One region of the Alistipes sp. ZOR0009 genome, then DNA from elsewhere that is predicted to be linked to it. Evidence: riboswitches for the same ligand, from Rfam matches in the RefSeq annotation. Region 1 holds a riboswitch; each other region holds the start of a gene.
What was found. Region 1 has a riboswitch for cobalamin ahead of L990_RS11185 (ABC transporter substrate-binding protein). Riboswitches for the same ligand answer to the same signal wherever they lie in the genome.
Positions count from the first base shown of each region.

Region 2: another riboswitch for cobalamin. It lies ahead of L990_RS13210 (TonB-dependent receptor); the one in region 1 lies ahead of L990_RS11185 (ABC transporter substrate-binding protein).
Region 3: another riboswitch for cobalamin. It lies ahead of L990_RS14430 (TonB-dependent receptor); the one in region 1 lies ahead of L990_RS11185 (ABC transporter substrate-binding protein).

Region 1 covers NZ_JTLD01000034.1:56,580-64,549, forward strand. Annotated here, with positions in the region: gene L990_RS11165 (carboxypeptidase-like regulatory domain-containing protein) at 1-557, shown strand, start outside; gene L990_RS19250 (RDD family protein) at 698-2,449, opposite strand; gene L990_RS11175 (ABC transporter ATP-binding protein) at 2,926-3,963, opposite strand; gene L990_RS11180 (iron ABC transporter permease) at 3,963-5,003, opposite strand; gene L990_RS11185 (ABC transporter substrate-binding protein) at 5,004-6,158, opposite strand; cobalamin riboswitch at 6,185-6,367, opposite strand; gene L990_RS11190 (branched-chain amino acid aminotransferase) at 6,785-7,816, opposite strand.
Region 2 covers NZ_JTLD01000046.1:62,110-70,079, reverse strand. Annotated here, with positions in the region: gene murQ (N-acetylmuramic acid 6-phosphate etherase) at 1-32, shown strand, start outside; gene L990_RS13225 (fibronectin type III domain-containing protein) at 50-2,692, shown strand; gene L990_RS20525 (hypothetical protein) at 2,752-2,877, opposite strand; cobalamin riboswitch at 3,721-3,927, shown strand; gene L990_RS13210 (TonB-dependent receptor) at 4,057-6,120, shown strand; gene L990_RS13205 (YncE family protein) at 6,131-7,327, shown strand; gene L990_RS13200 (DUF5074 domain-containing protein) at 7,393-7,970, shown strand, end outside.
Region 3 covers NZ_JTLD01000052.1:46,228-54,197, reverse strand. Annotated here, with positions in the region: gene L990_RS14440 (hypothetical protein) at 16-624, shown strand; gene L990_RS14435 (retropepsin-like aspartic protease) at 1,014-2,306, opposite strand; cobalamin riboswitch at 2,797-2,992, shown strand; gene L990_RS14430 (TonB-dependent receptor) at 3,104-5,386, shown strand; gene L990_RS14425 (sirohydrochlorin cobaltochelatase) at 5,423-6,361, shown strand; gene L990_RS14420 (alpha/beta hydrolase) at 6,694-7,659, shown strand; gene L990_RS14415 (hypothetical protein) at 7,818-7,970, shown strand, end outside.

The sequences.
Region 1 (7,970 bases):
TTCTGGAGCTGCTGCATCCCTACGGCGTAACTCCCGAAACAATAGCTTCGCTCCGAAGCCTCAACGCAAAGCATGTCGCAATGGCTCCTAACGTTCGCATGGAAAAAAGCATGAACAAGGAAACCACCAAGCAAATCGAAGAATTATTCAAGGCAAACGACGCATTACTCGGCAAGTTCGACTCCGTAATCGAGATACTTCGCGATACGCAGCCCGAATTTTACCGATTATACAAGATCAACCGCATAATTCCCAACAAGGGAACCACCACCATATCCTTAATTACCAAGGTGCAGTGCGGAGCTAGCGGCGATCCTATCAAGGGTGCTAAGGCAACCATCACGCTTGTTTCCAAAGAGGGCACCACCGCCAACGGCGCTTCCGCAAAGCCTCTTATAAAGAAAACCGCCGAAAAGGGAAGCTTTAGGGTTAGAAACCTAGCCCCAGGAACCTATACGATAACCATCGAAAAAGCGGGATACGCCACCGTAACCATGACCATCCACATCACAAAAGGAGAAAATACGCTTGTAAAAGTTACATTAAATAAGAGCTAGCCTTAAAAAATCGACCTCCCCTGTAAAAATGGGGAGGTCGATTTATATTTTAAAGGTAACCTGTTCTGTTTAGATTTGATATTACCAAAATAAGAGATTAGCAGCAATATTAATTCTAGATAGACAACTCAAATTCGCCGCTAATTTATCTTTTCAATACTACATTCCTTATCTTGTACAGTAAGCATAAACTGATATATGCAACCCTGCGAATCTTTCAAAGTAAGAATACTTTTAATGTTTTCATCTTTCCTACAGTTGTTTGCAATCATTGTAATTTCATTCTCATAAGAGCTATTTAAGTCTGCCGATTTAATTTGAAGAGGTAACGTGCCAGCCCAATTTATATCACCCTCTATATTTTTTGCAGCAATCAAATCAGCAGCACTCCCCTTTGTTTCTAAATAAAAGGTTATAATTTGGCTATCGTACAACACCTTTCCTCGAGCACTCAAAAAAGGACGATCAAGCAACGCAAAATCAGAGATTGCATACCGATGATTATCATTTGGAAGCCTAAATCCTACAATTTTATTACTAATATAGTCAGACATGGATGGTGTTATACCTTTTTTCAAATCAGATATCAATATTCTCACTCCACCAACTAGCGGCTTCATTTGAGTATATCGCTGAGCCATTTCAGACAAATTCGAGACGCCCTCATTTGGAATAATCGAAACCTCAACAGCATCTGAAATAACCTTATCTACAATTAACGAGATATGCCCACTTGAATAATCACCCTCAATAGAGTTAAGTATAATTACAGTATTAGGTGTAATTTTATCTAGCTGCCTCTGCAGTTGGTTATAATGTCTGCTATAGTTCTTTTCATTCTCTTGCTTAAAACGATACTTCTCCAGCATTTCTCCACCAACGTAAATTCCTATTACAAGAAGCAGATATCCCAAAGGAAGAAGCCAATACCACCTCCCGGCAATGCCAGTTCTTTTCTCCTTCACTACCGTTGTTTTGCTTAATAAATCATGCCAGCCATCTCCATAAGTAAGAAATGAGAACGATTCAAAAGGAATAAAGCGAGCAAATGATCTGCCAAGGACACATCCTAAAGTAAGCTTACCACCATTAGTTTTAATGGTTCTAGATTCTGTAAGCATCTTCCCAGGTGTCGCTCCAAATAGCCATTCAAATAAGGCATAGAGAACAAACATCGATAGTAGTATAACTAACGAACGCTCCAAGGATGTAGGTGTCGCAAAATAATCGTTTGATATCACTCCTAAATAAAATGATGCTACTAAGGCAGAACAAACACCTACTGCAATACAAGTGTCAACCAATGAATGAAATAAGCGCTGTAATTTACTAGGAGATTCATAAATCCCTTTGTTTCCAAACAAATCTTCAACCTCACTATCCATTTCCAATTCTCGCTCTTGCATGTAGTGTCGTAACACTATAAAAGAAATAAGACACCAAAAAATTACCATTACAAAGTTTAGCACCCAAAGAAACAGGTTAAAAGCAGGATTACTAATCCAACGTATGGCATTAATTACCATAAAAAAAAGCGTAATCCCATTTGATAGAAAAACAATCGAAAAGAAAAAACGAATAAGCCTAATCTCTTTAAATTTGCTCACATAAAAAATAACCAAACCGACTAAACCTGTAATATAAATCAGCACATTAAATAGATTTACAGGAATAGCATTCCCATTTCCATGATATTGTTGGATATCAGAATTAAGCAACCCCATCTGTAAATTTGGAGAAATACATTTCAGATTCCAGTAAAGATGAAAACCTTCTTGAGTTGTAATAAAACCAAGGTAAGCCACCAGCTCAAATATCAACCCCGAAAGAATTGCCAATGCGGCAAATACGGCAACCTTCTTACCATTTGTTATTTTAAAAATACTCAGCATATAATTTTAAACTTGATTATACAAAATTTTATAAAGCAGAAGTAAATCGGCATGAAAAACTCATAAACCTTATTTAGAATACCTCAGATAGTGCCTTAAATAGATCTTAAAGAAATCATGTCAATACCAACAGCCCTCAGAATCTCAATATTTACGAGATCACAAATGAAGTACATTTTCGCATTATCCCCAAAGGTTGTCTACCTCAAAATAATCCTACACAACATGCATTAGCTAGCAAAATATTCTCTAAAAAACAATCCGTACCCTTTAACTCAAGATCATTAGCGCTCACCGTTGAAAGCCATAACTAAGAAACAAACGCACAGCCCCTTCATCAATATTCGTAGCCACCCCTGCGCTGCCCCAACAGCTTTGCGCCTGCTGGTGGCTACCTAACAAAAGGGCATAAAAAAAGCCCGTTTCCTTAAACGAGCTCCATGCAATGCTTGCAGGCATTCCCCAAATGCCACCATCTACGATGCCTTCAGCAGCTTAAGCAGCATCTCTATCGAATCAGCCGTAAATACCTTCTCCGAGTTACGGTAAACCATGTACTCGCCCGGACATTCCTCGCTCACATCTACCCTAAACTCCGCATCCGGATCGGTTGATGGCGCAAAACCATTTCGCACCAGCGCGTTGGCTACCCATTGTGCCTCCACGCCTACCCCGTTTATATGGATAGATTTGGCCAGCGGGTTGTGAACCCTAAAAGATCCCGTCTCCTTGTCGAAAAGAATACCCTCCCGCTCAAAAAACGAGTTGAACTTGCCCGAAAGTACCAGATCCTCGGGCACACCGCTCACCATAGGGCGCCCCTTCGAGAGCAGCCAAATCCTATCAGCCAGCTGCAGCGCCAGCTCTAGGTCGTGCGTCGATAAAAGGATGCTCTTGTTGGTGTTGTTTGCCAGCTCGTGCAACAAAACCATTATCTCAATCTTACTGGGCAGGTCCAGAAAAGCCGTAGGCTCGTCCAAAACAACGATAGGAGTCTCCTGTGCCAGCGCTTTTGCTATCATCGCCTTCTGGCGCTCGCCATCACTAAGCTCGCTCACGTACTTGTTGGCCAAATCTGCTATGCCAACCTCCTGAATTGCCTTCTCAACCACCAATCGGTCCTTCCGCCTAAGAATTCCGAAGAACCCAACGTGCGGATATCTTCCCAAACCAACGAGCTCTCTCACCGTCATACCTCCAACCGACGACCGCTCCGTTAAAACCACGCTCACCAGCTTCGAATATTCCTGCTCGTTGTACCCCTCTATACGCCTGCCGTTAATGGTAACCTCTCCGTCTAGCTTAGGTTGAAAGCCAACCAGCGTACGAATTAAGGTAGATTTACCAGCACCGTTGGGGCCAAGCAAAAAAGTCAGCTCGCCAGCCTTGAGCTCTAAGTTCAGGTTCTCGTGAATGCGCATAACCTCCTTACCCTTGCCGGAGTACCCTATGCAAAGGTCGCTGGCATAAAGGTTGGTCGTGTCGCCCGCGCTATTGGTCGTCGCTCTTTTCATCACGAGAAGTATTGAAGTTTCTTTCTATTCAGTATCACGTATATCACCACCGGTGCACCCAGCATCGAGGTCACCGCATTTATGGGAATAATGCCCCCCTCACCGGGCAACGTCGTCAGAATGTTGCAAATCAGCGCCACAACAGCGCCCAACAGAATGGTAGCGGGCAAAAGTGTCTTATGGTTCGATGTTCCCAGCAGCATACGTGCCACATGAGGTACCGCAAGCCCAATAAACGATATAGGGCCACAAAACGCCGTTACCACCGCCGTTAGCAATCCCGTCGCAATTAAAATTAGCATCCTCGAACGCTTCACGTTGATGCCCAGATTCGAGGCGTAGCTCTCCCCAAGCAGCAAGGCGTTTAGCGGCTTTATCTGCAGCAGCGCCACGCCAACACCAAAAAGCGACGCCAGCACAAAAATCGGCATCTCCTTCCAGGTAACGCTCGAGAAGTCACCCAACCCCCACACAACAAAAATCTGGATATTCTCTTTAGATGCGTAAAAATTGAGTACAGATATGATTGAAGAGGCAATATACCCCACCATAATCCCTATAATAAGGAGCATCGCGGTGTTCTTAATCTTTGTCGAAAAGTACAGAATGATAAAAAGTACGCCCACCGATCCGGCAAATGCTGCCAGAATGCTGGCGGCAAAGCCCACAAGCGTTCCAAATATCATCGAACCGCTCAGCGCAAGCACCAGAATTGCCACGCCAAGGTTCGCACCCGTGCTAATTCCGAGGATAGACGGATCGGCAAGCGGATTACGGAAGAGCGTCTGCAGCAAAAGTCCCGCCGCAGCCAGCGAAGCGCCAGCCAACGTTGCCGTTATCGACTGCGGAATCCTCGAAACCCACACAATGTTGTTCCAAGCCACATTATCCGACTCCTTACCCATAATAATAGACATCACCTCCCCCACGGGAATCGTCACGGTGCCCCAAACTACGTTCAGCAGCATCAGCAACGGTATCAGCAGCCCCAAAAATATCAGCAGCCGCCCGTAATGCCTCCTATGGTTGGTTCCAAACATCTACCTATCCAACTTTTTAAAGTACTTAGGCTGGTAGCCCTTCATCAGCTCCGGATGAAAGTGGCTCACCAAGTCGGTCAAAATCACGTCAGGCTCCAAAAAGCCATCCTCGTAGTAGGGCGAACGCCCCGTATCGCAGTTTATTACGTTCCCTTTCTTAAATGCCTTAAAGCTCTTGTAAAGACCAAACTCCTGCTCTAGCCGCGAGTAGGTGTACACAAAAGGGGTATTGGTCTTAATCACCCAAAAGTCCGCATCAGATGCCTTGGCAAGCACCGCCTCAAAGCCCAACGACAGCGCACCGGTGCTTTTATCGTCCTTCCACATAAAGTTCGATCCAGCATCCTCAAAAAATCTGGCCATGTAGCTCGCACCTCCCGGCATGTACCACACCTGCCCAAACTTCTTCTCCGAAAACACCGTCGGACGCGTCTTCACCGCCTTGGCAATCTTCGAAACTCGGTTGTAGCGAGCCTCCACGCTGTCAAAAAGTTGGTTGGCCAACGCCTCTTTCCTATAAAACAGCGACAAAAACTTAATCCACTCTGTTCTGGCAAGCGGAGTATTCTCTAAGTACGAGCAATCGTACACCAAGGGTACACCAGTTTCCTCTATCTTTCGCAGCGAACCGCCCGATACAGGCGATACAATGAGCACTTGAGGGTTTGCTTCGATAACACGCTCCACATTTGCCTGCGCTACTTCGCCCAAATCAACCATTTGTCCGCGCTTATACTTAGCAAGCACCAAGCTATCCTTCACGTACTGAATCTCGGCAACGCCAGTCACCGTCTGATTCTCGCCAAGTTTCGCTAATTCGTGCACGGTTAGCCCATAAAAGCACGCCGAACGCTCTACGGGAACCTTGATAATTGTCCCCGAAGGTAGGTTCGCAGGCTTTTCGGCCTTCCGATCTATCAAAATATAGGTCTTAAGGGTCTTGGTAGTGTCGAAGGGATCGCGAACATCCACTTTGGCATAGCTGCCATGGTAGGTAACCTTAAATCCGCGCAAGTACTTTAAGCTGATTTTAGTTGAGAAGTAGGATGAATCCTCCCCGTTGCCGGCTGATTGCTGGCTGCCCTGCTTATTTCCGCACGAGCCTAGCAGTAATGCTAAAGAAACTAACCCCGAAAGGGCGAAAACTCTAATCATTTGTTTTAAACTTTTAATCCCGAAAGTTGATTTCTGGTTTGTTTGGCAGGTCTTCTGGCTCGTTCCTCTTCTAGAACCTTCCCATCATCAGATGACAGTGGTAAATATCTAAAAGCCGCTACTAGAACTTACAGCTGCGGGTACAGCTCCGGAGTTTAACCGGATTCCCTCTAAACCCAACTGGGTTTGCCAAGCTGGTGCAAAGGTATTTAAAAATTTAGAAGTAAAGATATTTCGGCAAGCCAATCTCCAACCGAAACAAACCTTAACAAGAGCCCAATATAGGCTAACAATAGCCCATCTAATCACCATTCATCCGCATAAGGTTTCCAACCTATAAAGCAGGCACGCCTCGGAATGCCCAATAGCATAGCCATACCCCATCTACAACAGCCGTATATGGCGATATTCTCGCCTCTATCCCTTTCTCTTCCCGTCTCAAACTGGGCCAATTTCAGCAAAACAGAGGCAACAATGGTTCACACCCAAGCGGCTACTCGCAGTACGCCTTCTCAGCACCTTCCCAATCGAGCATAAACCACCAAACGGCCTTCCTGCATCACCAAAACCTCTACTACGCAAAAAAGGGCGACAACAGCCGCCCTTACATATAAAGATAAAAATCCTTAGTCCAAAACAGTCACCCAGTTATGCTTATCTTCCACATCGCCATACTGAATACCTACCAAGGTTTCGTAAAGCTTAGTCGATAAAGCGCCAGGACGTCCATCCTTACAGAACTTGTAAGTCTTTCCAGTCTCAAGATCTGCAATCTCGCCAATTGGAGAAATTACCGCAGCGGTACCGCAAGCGCCAACTTCCTCAAATGTATCCAACTCCTCAACAGGTATCGGACGACGAATGGCAGTTAACCCTAAATCTTCGGCAAGTGTTAGCAAGCTCATGTTGGTAATCGAAGGCAAAATGCTCGTACTTTGTGGAGTAATGTAGCAGTTATCCTTTATTCCGAAGAAGTTTGCTGCACCAATCTCGTCAATGTAACGCTTTTCTTTAGCATCCAAGTACATTGGCGAACCATAACCCTTGTCGTGAGTCTGAACCACACCACGTAAGCTCGCAGCATAGTTTCCACCAACCTTTAGCGTACCTGTTCCTAGCGGAGCCGCACGGTCGCTGTCCTTAACAATGGCAATCTTCACTGGATTAAAACCTTCCTTGAAGTATGGCCCTACTGGGGTCACAAATACAATAAAGGTATACTCCCTTGCAGGCTTAACACCAACCTCGGCACCCGATCCAAACAAAAGTGGACGAATGTATAGCGAAGCACCTGTACCAAAAGGTGGCACAAAACGCTCGTTAAGTTTCACAACCTTAAGGATGGCCTCTTCAAAAAGCTTCTCAGGCACTGGTGCCATCAAAATTCCTTCAGCCGAACGCGCCAAACGCTTGGCATTCTCATCCCAACGGAAAAGACGAATCTTACCATCCTTACCGCGGTAAGCCTTTAATCCCTCAAAAGCTTCCTGACCATAGTGTAGCCCTGTCGCCGCAATATGAATTGGAAAATATTCGGAATCAGAAATCTCTAACTCGCCCCATTTTCCATCTTTAAATGTGCAGCGAACGTTGTAATCGGTTTTAATATAACCGAATGGCAATTTTCCCCAGTCTAAATTTTCCATAAGCTTACTTATATTTTCTGCTACTGCCCAAATGTAATAGTTTTTCTATAAAAAAACCATATCAAAAATCAATCTATAACCGAAAAACACCTTTACACTTACATTTTATAATTAAAAAACAGACTTGAAATAATAATTTTCAGCACATCACCTAATATACCTGCAA
Region 2 (7,970 bases), on a different contig from region 1:
AGGCTTTAGAAGCATACAAAGCAACGGAGTAAATAGTTAATTAAAACGGATGAAAAGAAGAATTGCATTGGCAATGGTGGGTTTGGCTATAGCTGGAGGGGTTATGGCAGAACGAAATCCACTGGTGAGGGAGGTAAACAAAGGGATTTACAAAAAAGGGCTATCGGGCAGGCATATTGCGCTGTGGCATAGCCACGGATTCTACTACGAAGCATCGCAAGATAGGTGGGAATGGCAAAGAGCCAAAACATTTGGAAATGTAGAGGATATTGGAAACATGCCCTACGTGGTAAAGTACCTCACACCCATGCTGGAGAATGCAGGAGCGGTAGTTCTCAATCCGCGCGAGAGGGATATCCAAAAAAACTGCATTGTTGTAGATAACGACCACTCGACCGCCAAATCTTCGTTCGTAAAGGTTGCTGGTCCTTGGAAAAACATTTTAGGTGGGTACCGTTACCAGTCAACCCTGCAGGAGCACGAGAATCCGTTTACCGAAGGAAGCTACCTACAGGCCAATACCTCGAAAAAAGAGAGCGCTACGCTAACCTACCTCCCCAACATACCTGCCGCCAAGAAGGGCGAGTATGCCGTGTACGTATCGTGGGCCAACAACGCCAAAAATGTAAGCAACGCTACCTACCGGGTGTACCATACCGGGGGTGTTAGCGAATTTACCGTTAACCAAAAGATGTTTGGGGCCACGTGGCAGTATCTTGGCACCTTTACCTTCGACAGCCAAAACGCGGCGGTGGTGGTATCGAATAAGAGCGACGAAAAGGGGGTAGTAACCTCCGATGCCGTTCGTTTTGGAGGAGGAATGGGCATCGTTGCCCGCCGTCCATCCGAGACCATTGCCAAAAACATAGTGGCATCGCTACCCGACAACAACGTTATAGAGCGCATAAAGCCCAACGAGTTTAGATGGAAGAAAAGTGGCGTGCCCAGCTACCTCGAAGGCTCGCGCTACTACCTCCAGGCGGCAGGAATACCCGACAGCATCTACAGCCGATCGAAATACCTGAACGACTACACCGACGACTACCAATCGCGCCCCCATTGGGTTAACTTTTTAAAGCGAAATGGCATTCCTATCGATCTTTCGCTGGCCTTCCACACCGATGCTGGAATTACGCCCAACGATTCGATTATTGGAACCCTCGGCATCTACTCCACCAAAGGCGAGAAGTTTAGCGACAAGCGAAGCAAGCAGCTAAGCGCAAGGTTAAGCCAAATGGTGCAGGATCAGATATGCTCCGACATCCGCCGAGCCTACAACTCGCAGTGGACAAAGCGCCCGCTTAAGGATGCGGCCTACTCCGAGGCAGCAGGCCCCGATGTGCCCTGCATGCTGCTCGAACTCCTGTCGCACCAGAATTTGGCCGACATGAAGTACAGCCTTGATCCCCGATTTAGGTTTCTGGCTGCGCGTGCCATCTATAAGGGAATCGCCCGCTTTATAGATTCTACCACCGTAATACAACCGCTAGCACCAAACCATTTCGCCATAAAGAAGCTGGGCGAAAAGCAGGTCCTCTTAACCTGGAAAAATACGGTAGATACCCTAGAACAGAGCGCCAACGCCACCAAGTACCGGGTGTACTTCAAAAAAGAGGATGGCGGCTACTCCCCCACCTTTATTGAGGTTACGGGCGATTCGCTCATCTTCGATCTACCCCGTTGGGGCGTACAGTACGGCTTTAAGGTAACCGCCGTAAACGATGGCGGCGAAAGCTTCCCAACCGAGGAGCTATCGGCCTGCCTATTCGACAAACCCGGCAAGCCGGCGCTGCTGGTAAACGGGTTTACCCGCCTTTCGGCCCCGGCGTCGTTCGACAATGGGCAGAAGGCCGGATTTGAGTGGTGGCAAGACGAGGGCGTTACCGATGGCGTCGATATGGCCTTCCTAGGCTACCAGTACAACTTCGACCGCGCAACCCCTTGGCTCGACGATGACAACAGCGGCTGGGGCTCGTCGGGTACCGAATGGTGGGGCCGCCTAACCTACGGCAACACCCACGACTTCACGTCGCTCGAAGGAGAATCGTACCAAAAGCTGCAGCTATCGTACGTATCGTGCAGCAAGGCGGCCTTTGAGGAGTCCTGCGATGTTAGCAAATACGATTTAATAGAGATCCTCTTTGGCGAACAGCGCTACGTGAAAAATTTCAGGGAGGAACCCGATTCCATCACCGTATTTAACGACAAGTTGCTAGCGCAGCTCGATACGGCCATCAGCCGCAAGATTCCGCTGCTACTTTCGGGCGCCTACATTGGCACCGACATGGTGGAGAGGAAGGATTCGACGGCCATCAAGTTTGCCGAGAATAAGCTAGGGTTTATTTGGCGTGCCAACATCGGCAGCCGAACAGGTGAGGTGGAGTCGACCGACGTTGCACAAAACCACCTTAAGGGAGAATGGCACTTCTCGTGCTCGGCCATCGACGACAGCTACGACTACCCACAAATATACAGAGTGGAGGCCCCGGATGCCATAGAACCTGCCAAGGGAGCCATCCGTTTGCTGCGCTATACCGACTACACCAGCAGCGCGGCAACCCTTTACAGCTCTAAGGGAACTCCCGTAGCAGTTTTCGGATTTCCCTTGGAAACCATCAAAAATCAGCAAAAGAAGCTCGCTTTTATGGCGCAAATCCTAAAAACTTTAGGACTATATAGCCCCAAAAAGTAGCCCAACGATATTTTATAAGACCAATCCCACCTAAAAAATAGCCTAGGTGGGATTTTCTTTTATCCAGCCGTGCAGCGCTGCATGGTGGCGTTTTCTGACATGGTAGCAATGCCCTTACCTTTACCAAATTGGGCAACGGCAAAGGCCTTCCCTAAATTTACCATCTCGTTAGGATACCTCAACATTCGGTTTGGCGTAAAGAAATCTCGGCGTCGGAAAAAACATGCCGATTTGGCAAGTTACACGCGCTTCCTCCAAAATTACCTTTCAGTTGAGCAATCTTAATGCTGGTTGAGCAAAATTTCCTGCCAGATTGGCATTCTTATGCTTCGGCGTGATAATCTTTCAGCCAGGTTGGCATTCTTAGGCTTCAGAATGGCAATCTTTCGGCCAGATTGGCATTCTTATGCTTCAGCGTGGCAATCTTTCAGCCAGATTGGCATTCTTAAGCCGCGGAGAGGCAATCTGCCAACTAATGGGGCTATCTTTTTTGATAAAAAACAAAACATATTGCCGATTTATGAGCCACGACACCAGAAGAAACCATATTTTGCCCAAGATAGCCCTAACCATCCACCGCTGCATAATCTTTTTATCCCGCTTTAAAATATTTACCCCAGCGGCGAACCTATTCGCGCCTTGGTGCATTAACTAGCCTCGGCACGAAAATATTAGCCTCCGTAGCGTATCCATTAGCGGCGGCAAGCAGCGCCTAAAGGAGAACGTCTATAAAAACAGCCCGTTTAGAGATGCCTACAAGGCAAAGCCGCGTGGAGTTTTCACCTTTCCCATTTCATCCTGTTTTTAGAGAAATCTTGGTCACAAGTAAGGGTAAAAAACGTTCGTAAAGATGATTTAAGGTGCAAACATCGTGCCTCTACCAGCCTTAATCCGCGAAATTGGGTAGCGGTGCATTGCATGCATCTCCGCAAGAAAATACCGCAACTTTGAAGGCGAAAAACCAAGGCATAGCCGCGTGACATCCCCTCGGCTTGCTGTTTTTTCTATTTTATTCGGCCAATTTTATATACCTTCGTCCCGATTTTGGTGTTACACTCGCCTCTACTCGCGAATGTGATGAAAAGGGAATCAGGTGCAAATCCTGAACAGACCCGCTGCTGTAAGCTCCGCCGAAGTCTTCGAGCAATACTCAATCCACTGTTTCCTAACGGAGATGGGAAGGACGCCCGAAGATGGAGCAAGTCAGAAGACCTGCCAAAATGCTATAATCTGAAAGCTTTCGGGGAAATAAAGCTGAGGAGACAGATAAAAGCATCACTTTATTTGGCAAAGGCATACCTTCTTTTATCCGTTCGTTTCGTTTTACCTCCCTGTAAGCTATTGGTTACTCAATACGCTTAAATATGTTTTATCGGAATTCAAAATTATGGCTAACGCTGCTGGGATTGCTGGCAGCCCCGTCGTTCGAGGCGTATGCCCAAGGCAAGCTAAACCAAATGCAGCATATCGACGAGGTGGTGGTGGTAGCCAAGAGCTACAAGGAGGTTATTCCGGCTCAGCACCTCACGGGTAAGCAGCTCGAGAAGCTTAGCAGCCATTCGGTGGCCGATGCGCTGCGCTACTTTGCCGGTGTCCAAATAAAAGACTACGGCGGAATGGGTGGCCTCAAGACCGTGAACGTTCGCAACATGGGGACGCATCACGTAGGCGTGTTTTACGACGGCGTGCAGATCGGGAACGCGCAAAACGGGGTGGTAGACCTCGGCCGATTCTCGTTGGACGATCTAGAGGAGCTCTCGCTCTACAACGGACAGAAGAGCGACATCTTTCAGTCGGCAAAAGACTTTGCCTCGGGGGCGGCGGTGTACTTACGCGCCAAGAAACCGACATTTGAGAAGGGAAAATCCTCCAACTTTAGGCTAAAGTACAAAACCAGCACCATCCAGCTCGTTAATCCATCGTTCCGGTGGGAGAAAAAGGTAAGCGATAGCGCCAGCTTTAGCCTAAGCGGCGAGTATATGCGCTCCAACGGGAAATACCGATTCCACAGCCGCCGAGTTTACACCGACGGTACGGTTGCCTACGACACCTCGGCCACCAGAATGAATAGCGACATTGAAACCTTCCGTGTAGAGGGCGGCCTATACAACAGCATCTTTGGCGGAAGGCTGCAAACGAAGGTTTACGCCTTTGGGTCGAAGCGAGGGCTGCCCGGCGCGTGCACTAAATTCAAGTTCTACATCGGAGATCGGCAAGACGATGTCAATATTTTTGGACAAAGCACCTTTACAAAGGATGTTTCGTCGCGCTACAAGTACCAGGTAAAGGCAAAATTTGCGTACGACTATCTTCACTTTCGATCGTTGGATTCGACACGCTTTATGGAGGAAATAAAGGAGGTGGGCAAAGAGTTCGACAACACCTACAAGCAAAAAGAGGCCTACTTTTCTACAAGCCACATCTACGACATCACCAACTTCTGGAGCATTTCGGCATCTACCGACATCCAGCTCAACAGCCTTGAGGCCTCCTCGAAAAAAAACCTGCTAATCCCCTTTAAATCCCCCCGCAGATTTACCGGAATTGCAACGTTGGCAACAGCCGTTACCATTAACCAGCTAAAAGTACAGGCAAGCCTGTTGGGTACCTACGTTTCGGACAAGGAGTCGAAGGTTAGCCAATCGCCAGACAAAAGGGATGTAAGTCCGGGCATTTTCTTCGGATATACCCCCTTTGCCAGCACCGATTTAAGCCTACGAGCCTTCTACAAGCATATTTTCAGGATGCCCACCTTCAACGACCTGTACTACGCGCACGTTGGCAGCAGCGTGCTCAAACCCGAGCACATAGACATGTACAACGTCGGTTTTACCTATAAGAAGAAAAGCAGCAGCAGGCTGGTTAACAAAATTGCGGTGCAAGCCGACGCCTACTACCTCCGTACCCTCGATAAAATTATAGCTGCGCCTACCGGAAGCCAGTTTAGATGGATGATGTCCAACTCGGGAAAGGTGCTGAGCAAGGGAGTTGAAGCAAGCATTGCCGTTCAGTCGCAAATTGGGCAAGCGATGCTCAACAACACCGTAAGCTACGGATATAGCGATGCCCGCGACTACTCCATCCAGAATGGGCACAAGCTAAGCTCCTACGGCGATCAAATTCCGTACACGCCTTGGCATAGCGGCTCCATCATCTCGACCCTTAGCTACAGAAGCTGGAGCTTTAACTACAGCTTTATATACGTAGGAGAGCGCTATAATGGCGGCGTTAACAACATCGTAAAAAACTACGTGGAGCCGTGGTATACGCACGACTGTTCTATCCAAAAAGAGTTTAAGCTAAAGCATAATACTACCATTAACACCTCGCTAGAGGTGAATAACGCGCTAAACCAGTACTACGAGGTAATTTACAACTACCCGATGCCAGGCCGTAATGTCAGGCTTGTAGTTAGCATTAATATTTAAGCCTTTAAACATGGATACCATAAAAGCATATACCCAGTTTATCAAAAAGCGCAGCAGAAATAACGCAGCAGCCCTTTACGGCAAAGGTTTTGCCCTTTTACTCGTTGCCTCTCTAAGCCTTATTTCGTGCCGCAAGGAGCAAGTTATCTTTCTGACGGAGAAAGATCAGGTTACCACACCGCTTTTGGGCACCAACATAAAAGGGTTCTACCTGCTAAACGAAGGGAACATGGGAATGAACCGGGCTTCCATCGATTTCTTTGAGTACGAAACCGGAACCTACAAAAGGGACATCTTTTCTGAGATAAACCCTCATGTTGTAAAGGAATTGGGCGATGTGGGCAACGACATCAAGATATACGGATCGAAGGTGTACGTTGTTATCAACTGCTCGAACTACATAGAGGTTATGGATGCAAAAACCGCCAAGCATATCAAGGCGCTAAAGATTCCAAACTGCCGCTACATGGCCTTTCATAATGGCAAGGCATACGTGAGCTCCTACGCAGGCCCCGTTCAAATAGATCCTAACGCACGAACAGGCTTTGTGGCAGAAATAGATACCGCAACCCTCGAGTTTACCCGAATGGTAGACGTTGGCTACCAACCCGAGGAGATGGTGGTGCACAACAACAAGCTGTACGTTGCCAACTCGGGCGGTTACCGCGTACCCAACTACGATCGCACCGTTTCGGTAATCGACCTCAACACCTTTAAGGAGATAAAGAAAATTGACGTGGCCATCAACCTTCATCGCATGCAGATTGACAAGCGCGGCGACATTTACGTAAGCTCGCGCGGCGACTACTACAGTACCGAGCCCAACCTGTACGTTATCGACAGCCAAACCGACTTGGTAAAGCAGGCGCTCAACATCCCCGTAAGCGAAATGTGCCTCAGCGGCGACTCGCTCTACTACTACAGCGTGGCGTGGAGCTACGTCACCAAATCCAATACGGTAACCTACGGGATTCTCGATACCCGAAGCAAAACGGTGATATCCGACAAGGTAATAACAGACGGAACCGACAAGCAGATTCTAATACCCTACGGTATTACGGTAAATCCGGAAACAAAGGAGGTATTCATAACCGACGCCCAAAACTACGTGGTTACGGGCTACATATACTGCTTTTCGCCAAAGGGAAAGTTTAAGTGGAAAACCACCGCAGGGAATATCCCGGGCCATTTTGCCTTTGTAAAGTAGCGTCCACTCGATTATTGAAGATGTACGACATTAACAATCAACTATACGTTCAAAATTTCATTATCATGACAAAGAACAAATTTTATGCGGTGCTTTTTGTAGCGCTTAGCGCCCTACTCTTTAGCTCGTGTAGCAAGGATGATGAGAATATCATTCCACCACAGCTTACAATTGAGGTTGCAGGTGCTACCTCAACCAGCGACCTTAACTTAGCGCAGGAGGATACTTTACATCTTAGCGCTGCGGTAAAAAACTCGACAAACTTTGCGGTAGCTTGGCAGGTAGACGGAAAAGAGGTTGCCCGCACAGCAAAATACAACTTTGTAGCCACCAGCATGGGCGAACACCTTATCTCGCTCACCGTAACCAATCCCGACGGCGGTGTGGCCACCTCTAGCGTGAAGGTGTCGGTGTATGGGAAGTATAAAAACGGAACTTTCATCCTAAACGAGGGAAATATGACCTCCGAAAATGGATCGCTAATCTTTATATCTCCAAAAGGTGTGGTTACCGACAGCGCCTTCTTTAAGGTGAACAAAACACCGCTGGGGAATGTAACCCAAGACCTTTTTATTGCCAACAACAAGATATACATCATTGCCCAAAATGGAAACCGCATGGGTGGCGATATGCTGGTAGTGGC
Region 3 (7,970 bases), on a different contig from region 1:
TATTGGGAATTTTAGATGAAAAGAGTTTGGATTAATGCAGAAAAAGGGGACGATAAGATTATTGCAGTAGCTAAGGATAAAATATTGAAAGCAAATCCCAAAGCACATAATCTGCATCAGTACGAGGTGGATATTATGAATGATAGGGTTGCTGATGACGTATTTGGAATTCCGTTTCAGTATATAAAATCAATTCAGCTTCAGGATAATAAAAAGTATATTCAAGTTTATTTTGGACAGGAGTCGGAAGAGCATATTCGGATTAGGGATGATGCTCGTAGGCAGGAAGTGTTCGATAGCTTTAAGGAGATTATCCCCAACACCACCTACAAGGTTGAAAAATTTTGCAACACTAGCGCTGTAAAAAAGCCTTTGATAGCAATGGCTGTAATTTTCTTGTTGTTCTTATGGACGGTTATTTTGGCGGCAGGTATCGAAAGTGGGAATGAGTACGAGGTTGTCGGGAATCAGCGTTCTGTTGCTTCTGTTGTTTTGTTAGTCGCAGGCTTAGGTATTCCTAAGGTATTAATTATTTATGGTTCGTTTATGGCGCTTGCCGTGTACTCCTTAGTCCGAAAAATGAGGAACAAAACTAATATTCACACAATACTTATTGCTAGATAAGACGAATAAATGCACCGGGTCCATCTGCATTTAGCTACGCTGAGCTCGGTTGGCTACGCTGCTCTCCATTTCGTTGCGAGTCGTTTCGGTTGCAATGGCGTCGAACATAAGTAATGGTTTTCATTAGCGCAGCCACTACCACGGTTGCGCTTTGTTTTTTAGTTACTTTTGATTGCGGTCTGAACCGATCGCTTTGGGCGAGTTCGGCGTAGCCAACCCGTTACCTAGCCTCGCTTGCTGATTTATAATATGGCTAGCGGGGAAATAGGATGAGGCTGCATTGCCAATCTCTATAGGCATCGATAATAAGGTGACTATTCAAATAGCCGCTTTATTATGATGGTTGGTGAACCTAGTTTCGTCGGCATAAATAGTTTAGTCTGCAATGGCTACTTTTCGATGGTTAAGAACATTTTATTGTAGTTTATGGTGACTTTTCGGAATAGGTTAATAAAATCCATTCCCATCGATCCATCCTCATCTTTTTGCACTTTAGTAACTGTTTGGGGGGCAACCGCAATGTTCGTTAATTCGAATGCTGTTCCACTAACGGTTAGCGGGATATGTGCTAACCGAATAATATTAACGGTTTGCATGGCTCCAAATCCGCCTCCTCGATATGTGTCTTTAGTCCCCTTGCTGTCAATCATCTTCTTATGTCTGAGATAGTAGGGGTTAAATAGATCTCCTTTTACGTCACCTGTGTCGAAGTGGAATATCAGCCGTTCGTCTCCCGAGTATGCCTTTAGGTACGATTGGCCTTCGTCAAGCATCAGGTTGCGACCTGTTGGTGGTAGGCTGCTTTGCTGGAGAGGGAAAATAACTTTCCCATCGCGCGGATAGAGCTGCGTCTCGCCAACCATCCGAATAAAATCAAGCCCCAGTATGGCATCTATCTGATACACGGTATCAACTTCTGGGTTGGAAGGTATGATGGTAAAAATGGGATGCTTAAAGGCGATATCTCCAACCATTATGCTATCTACGGTTCCACATCTACCGGTTCCACTACCTACACCTTCAATATGCATCGAATCGCGGACTGTTCGAAAGCCTATTTCAGCTGCCAGCCGTTCTGAAACAGCCGATGAACTTGCACCGGTATCAAAGATAAAGGGGTAGGTTTTTCCGTGTATGGTAACAGGTACAAACATCAGCATGCCTCTTCCTGCTTTTTTGATGCTCAGCGGAAGTTCGGTGTCTCTATTTGGCCGAATAATCTCGGGCTTCTGCTCGTTACGTACCTCGTTATAGTAATTTGCTAGCTGGGTATAGAAGGAGAAGTTCTCCTTTCTTGCTGCTTCAGGTATTTGATCGAGAAAGCGGTAGAGAAGATCTGCACTCTGGGCATAGCAGCCTTGTTCCCCAAGTATTTTACTCTTAAATAGTACCATGCTGCAAACATTCGAAGATCCTAACTCGCTTTGGCAGTGGGCAAGGAGGGAGTCTATGCCAGTAAGTGCCTTTTGCGGTTGATTGAAACGTATATTAATCATTACTTCTGAAAGACCTTTAAGAACAGGTGTCTGAATTTTGTCCTTCATCTTTGGGTAGTCTTCCTCCAGCGCAAACCAGCTATTTTGGTTCAGATGGTTTATTATTCGTTTATCTGCCGATTCTTGGGCCTTAGCACCTGTTGTCGAAAGAAAAAGAGCAAGTAAGCAAACGATGGTAATCCTCATGTTTTTTAGGTTTGGTAGTTAGATTTTTCTTTATGTAAGGTTGACTTGCAAAGTATTCTATCTAGCAAATCGCAATTCTACTTCGAGCGAGATGTTTTTCGAATGGTTAAATTTTAGCATGCTTATAGTAGGATTACGATTTAAAAGATGGTTTGCAAATTAGCGTTTATCCTTTCTTTTGGGCATTTGTAGCGCTAAATAATACCTTCGAAAAAAGTGTTTTGCAACAGTTGTTGGCCCTGTGGTTAGCCTTTTGCCATATTACGGTAGCTGGTTTGTATTAACCATCCAAAATGGTTTGGAACTGTCCTTGCTACGGCTAAATAGCGATAGGCACATTTGCTTATATCTTTTTTTGTCGGCTTACCTCCTTTTTTGCATTTGCCTACCCTGCTGTTTCGATGGTAGTTTAGAGTTTATTGGATAGCTGTCGGCAGCCAATGTAAGTCGTCTTTCCGAAAAGAGGCGCTTGTTTGCATGTTAAAATCCATTACATTTGCCCCCGATTGGTAATTGGGTGTTTTACGATGCCCAATGTAAGGGAATCCAGCGTAAATCTGGAACTGTACCCGCAGCTGTAAATTCTCACCTAGTGTGCCGGAATATCTTAGCCACTGTTCGTGCCGAACGGGAAGGCTTCCGGTACGAGAAAAGTCAGAAGACCTACCAGTAAGGAACTCAAAAAGACATAATGGATTCCGGGATTTGAGGATTATGTCGGTTCAACTTAGCATTTCATTCTCCGTTGTTGGCGATTATTTGCTATTCGTTTATGATCATATTTTTTACTACTAGCTATGCGAAACATTAGCGTGTTTCTTGTAATCCTACTTTTAGGTGCTAGCCATGTCCTGTTTGCACAGAATGGTGTGGTTAAGGGTAGGGTTACCGATAAGGATACCCATCAGCCATTACGGGGGGCTTCTATTTTGGTAGATAGCCTATCTAGGGGTGTTGTCACCAACGATAGGGGGGAGTTTATCCTGCCCAACATTCCTAACGGCAAGCATCTTCTTTCCATCTCGTACACGGGCTATACCTCTCAGATGTACTCCATTACAGGCGAAAAGATGTTCCCCTTTGTGAATATCGAGCTTAAAACCAGCGTAAGCGAGCTTACCGAGGTGGTTATCACCGGAACGGGAACGCCGCACTACCTTAAGAGCGCCCCCGTACAAACCGAGGTGTTTTCTCAAAAGGCGCTTGATAGCTTTGGAGCTGGAAGCGTGGAGAGCTTGTTGGCTGGACTAAGCTCCTCCTTCACCTTCAGCTCCAATGCAATGGGAACCTTTATGCGCCTCAACGGACTTGGCAACGAGTATATTCTGGTGCTGCTTAACGGTAGGCGATTGTATGGCGATGTGGGCAGCCAAAATGATCTAAGTAGGATCGATCCAGCAACAATAGAGCGGGTGGAGATTGTAAAGGGGGCATCGTCGTCGTTGTACGGTTCGGATGCCATTGCTGGGGTGGTAAATATTATTACCAAAAGGAGCAGCAGCCCGTTTGTGGCCAGCAACGTAACCCGGATTGGCTCGTACGGGGAGTGGCTGCAAAGTAATACGGTGGGAGTCTCGAAGGGGAAGCTGCAGCTTACCACCACCTTTAACCGTAAGCAGCAGGATGGGTGGCAGAATAGCCGCTTCGAAATAGATAGGAAGGGAACGCCGAGCAATCCGTCCGACGATGTGCTGGTGCCAACCTTTACCTTAACCAAGAATCCAACAACCAGCATCAGCATAAAGCAGGGTATAAGCCATCAAGCTACCGCACGGTTGTCGGTTAATGCCGATGCCGATCTCTCGTACCGTAAGGTGTCTCCTCCCATACGGGCAAAGGGGTATCAGTTTCTTTACCACAACCAATCGTACGCGGTGGGGGCTAAGTACCTGCTTAAGGGTAATGGTCATGTAACGGTTGATGCTACCTACGACCGCTTTAGGTACCTCTACCAGTACGACATGAAGTATAACGTAAATCAGATAAACAGCAAGGGCGAGGCGCAGTTTATCACCTACTATCCTGGCGACCGCTCGCTAAATAACGATCAGCAGAAGATGACCGTAAACGGGCGTTTGGTTTACAGGCCCAATACGGTGCACAGCGTGGTGGCTGGTGTCGAAGGCGAGATGGAGTGGATGGAGGCCCCCTTCCGCCTTAAGGAGGGGACGGTGAATGGCTACATGGCAGCCGTATACGTGCAGGATGAGGTGGCCTTCTCCTCTAAGCTTGTGGCAACCGTGGGTGGCCGAATGCTGCACCATAGCGAATTTGGGCAGAAGTTTACGCCCAAAATATCGCTAATGTATAGGATGGGTGATTTTAACCTGCGCGGCACCTATGCCAGCGGCTTTAAAACGCCAACACTAAAGGAGCTAAACTACCGCTACGAGCGCGAGGATATGGGAGCCTACCGTCTTTACTTGGGGAATCCTAAGCTTAAGCCTCAGACATCGAACTACTACTCTGCTGCCGTAGAGTACAACGCCAAGGTGGTTGTTGCCAGCGTTACGGCCTACAGCAACTGCTTAAACGATATGATTGAGTACAGGGCCATTGCCACTTCGCGCGAAGATGCCGAACGCGGAGTGGAGGAGACAAAGCAGTATGGCAACATTGCCAATGCGCGCATACTTGGCGTGGATGCTCTGCTAAACCTTAAGATGGGAAAGCATTGGCTTTTGGGAGGAGGCTACAGCTACACCGATGGGGTTAACCTAACCGAATCGTGCCGATTAAAAGGTTCGGCTCTGCATAGCGTAAACGTTAAATGCCTATGGCAAACGGCCTGGTCCAAGTATAAGCTCAATGTTGGGCTGTTTGGCGATGCCCTTACCCGGCAGTATGGCGATGCCCTCTCCGAAAACTACTACGATCGTCAGGCGGCAGATGGCTACATGCTTTGGCGAGTTAATACGGTGCACGGCTTTACGCTCAGTAGGCGCCTAAAGGCCGAGGCGGCCTGTGGGGTCGAAAATATCCTCGACTACAAGGAGGATAAGCCGTATGGCTCGTCGTACGGGACTACAACGCCCGGTAGAACCTACTACCTGTCGCTAACCCTGAGGTTTGCCAACTAGCAGCAATTACTATAGTTCAACCAATAATAAAACAAAATGAGAAATGTAAAAAGTGTTTTAGCGCTAATGCTCGGCGCGTCGCTCCTGCTTGCAGGCTGTAAGGACGATAAGGATGGTGATGCAGACTACAACCCTGTATCTGGGAAGAAGGGAGTTTTGTTGGTAACCTTTGGCAGCAGCTACGGCTACTACGACGGCGAAGACACCTCTCCGTTTAAGTACCAAAAGCCCAAGGATACCTTCGATAATGTGATGAAGCAGTTTAAGGAGACGTTCCCCAACGAGGAGGTTCGCATGGCCTACACCTCGGGCATAATAATGAATAAGCTCAGAAAAGATGGGAAGGCCAACCTCGATTTCCCGAACGAGGCGCTTAAGAATATGGCTAAAGAGGGCTTTGAGGAGATTACCGTGCAGTCGCTTCATATAATCCCCGGTGCCGAGTATAACGAGATGATGGGCTTGGTAAATGACTTCAAAAAGAGTTACCCCAAGGTTAACATCAAGGTTGGACTTCCGTTGCTTTACAGCAATACCGATATCCAAAAGGTGGCCGATATCATCGTAAACCAGTATAAGGCGGTGCTGGATAAGAACGAGGCCGTTGTATTTATGGGACATGGTAACGAGAAGTTCTTGGCCTACAACGCCTACTACAAGCAGCTGCAGGAGGCCGTAAGCAAGAAGTATCCCACCTACAAGCTGTACATCGGAACCGTAGAGGGTGAGCCCGGAATAGAGGATATCGTAAAGCAGCTAAGCTCGCAAGCCATTGCTGGGAAGAAGGTAACCATTGCGCCGCTAATGTCTATTGCTGGCGACCATGCTAACAACGATATGGCTAGCAGCGAACCCGACAGCTGGAAGTCGACGCTCGAAAAGGCCGGTTACACCGTGGTACCCGAGCTGGTTGGCTTAGGAGCCTACAAGGAGATTGTCAACATATGGGTTGCGCATAAAAAGGAGTCGAAGTAGCAGTAACTTTTTTATAGGTGCATTCTATCCGAATTCTGAAGGCGGCATTTCAATGCTCGTCTTCAGAATTTTTTGCGTCTTGGGTGTTTGAGATATTAGCTGCAACATTATAGAGGTTTTAAAGAAAGATGGTTACCTGCTATTTGTCCATATCGGTAAACTTCATACCTTGGATGAAAATTGTAATTTACGGCTTTATAAAAACTAAAAAGGATAAGTGTAGCACTCAAGGAATGGTATAGGCAACCGTTGGGAGGTGTAGCTTACCATGCAATTGCTAAGTGTTTTGCCTTGATAGGTGTTGTTCCGGAATGTTTACTAAAATCATATGTATGAAAAAGCTTTTGTTTACGATTGCAGCGGCTATCCTATCGGCTGGTCTATTTGCACAAGCTCCTAGCGATTCAGTCTTATCTGAATCTGAAGTCATTTTAAAAACCCCATCAGGAGATATATCTGGTACTTTGACGATTCCTAGTACGGCAAAATCCTCGCCGATAGTCTTGATTATTGCAGGTTCGGGGCCAACCGACAGGGATTGTAACTCAGCTATGGGAATTCGAACAAATGCCTACAAGCTGCTTGCTGCAGATTTGGTGAAAAATGGCATTTCATCGTTGCGGTTTGATAAGCGGGGAATCGGTAAAAGTAGGCAGGCAAAGACCTCTGAAAGCGAGCTCCGATTTGAGACTTATATAGATGACGTTGTTTCATGGATTTCTTTACTAAAAGCGGATAAACGATTTTCGTCAATTACCATATTAGGCCACAGCGAAGGCTCTTTAATTGGAATGGTTGCCGCAGAGCGTGCACCCGTAGCTGGGTTTATTTCCATTTCGGGAGCTGGGAAACCGATTGATAAAATTTTAAGGGAGCAGCTGCAAGCTAAGCTACCACCGCTACTATTAGACGAGTCAAATAGGATCTTAGATAGCTTAAAGGCTGGGAAAACAGTCTCGAATGTAAATCCTAGCTTAGCGACACTATATCGCCCCACCGTTCAGCCATACATGATTTCTTGGATGAGGTATGATCCTACGAAGGAGATTGGTAGGTTGAAAATCCCGGTACTAATAGTACAAGGGACAACCGATTTACAGGTTACTGTTGAGGACGCAAAACTGCTTTCGGCCTCAAAGCCTGAAGCAAAGCTTATGATTGTAGAGAATATGAATCATGTCTTAAAGAATTCAGACTCCGATCTTCAAAAGAATATGGAAACCTATCGGAATCCAGACCTACCCTTAAAGGCTGAATTGACAGCAGGTATAGTTGATTTTGTAAAGGGCATTAAGTAAAAAAGGCATAACAGCGGGTGTAAAACATGGCGGTTTAATAGGGGGGGGCGTTCTCAGCAGTGTTGGGTTTCGTTGCTTCACAATTCGTCATGTTTTATATCCGCAGATCATCATAAGTATAAAAGAAAAGTACCTAAAACAAAGTAGCATTATAGCAGATGAATGTAAACATTAGGCTAAGCAAAACTGGGCAAGCATTTTTCAAATCTAAAAAGTATCAAATTCGAGTTAACGGAAACCCTATCGGACAAGTTAACTCCCGAAATTTTAAGCTATCCGAAAATCTTTTGCCAGGAAAGTATTTAATTGAA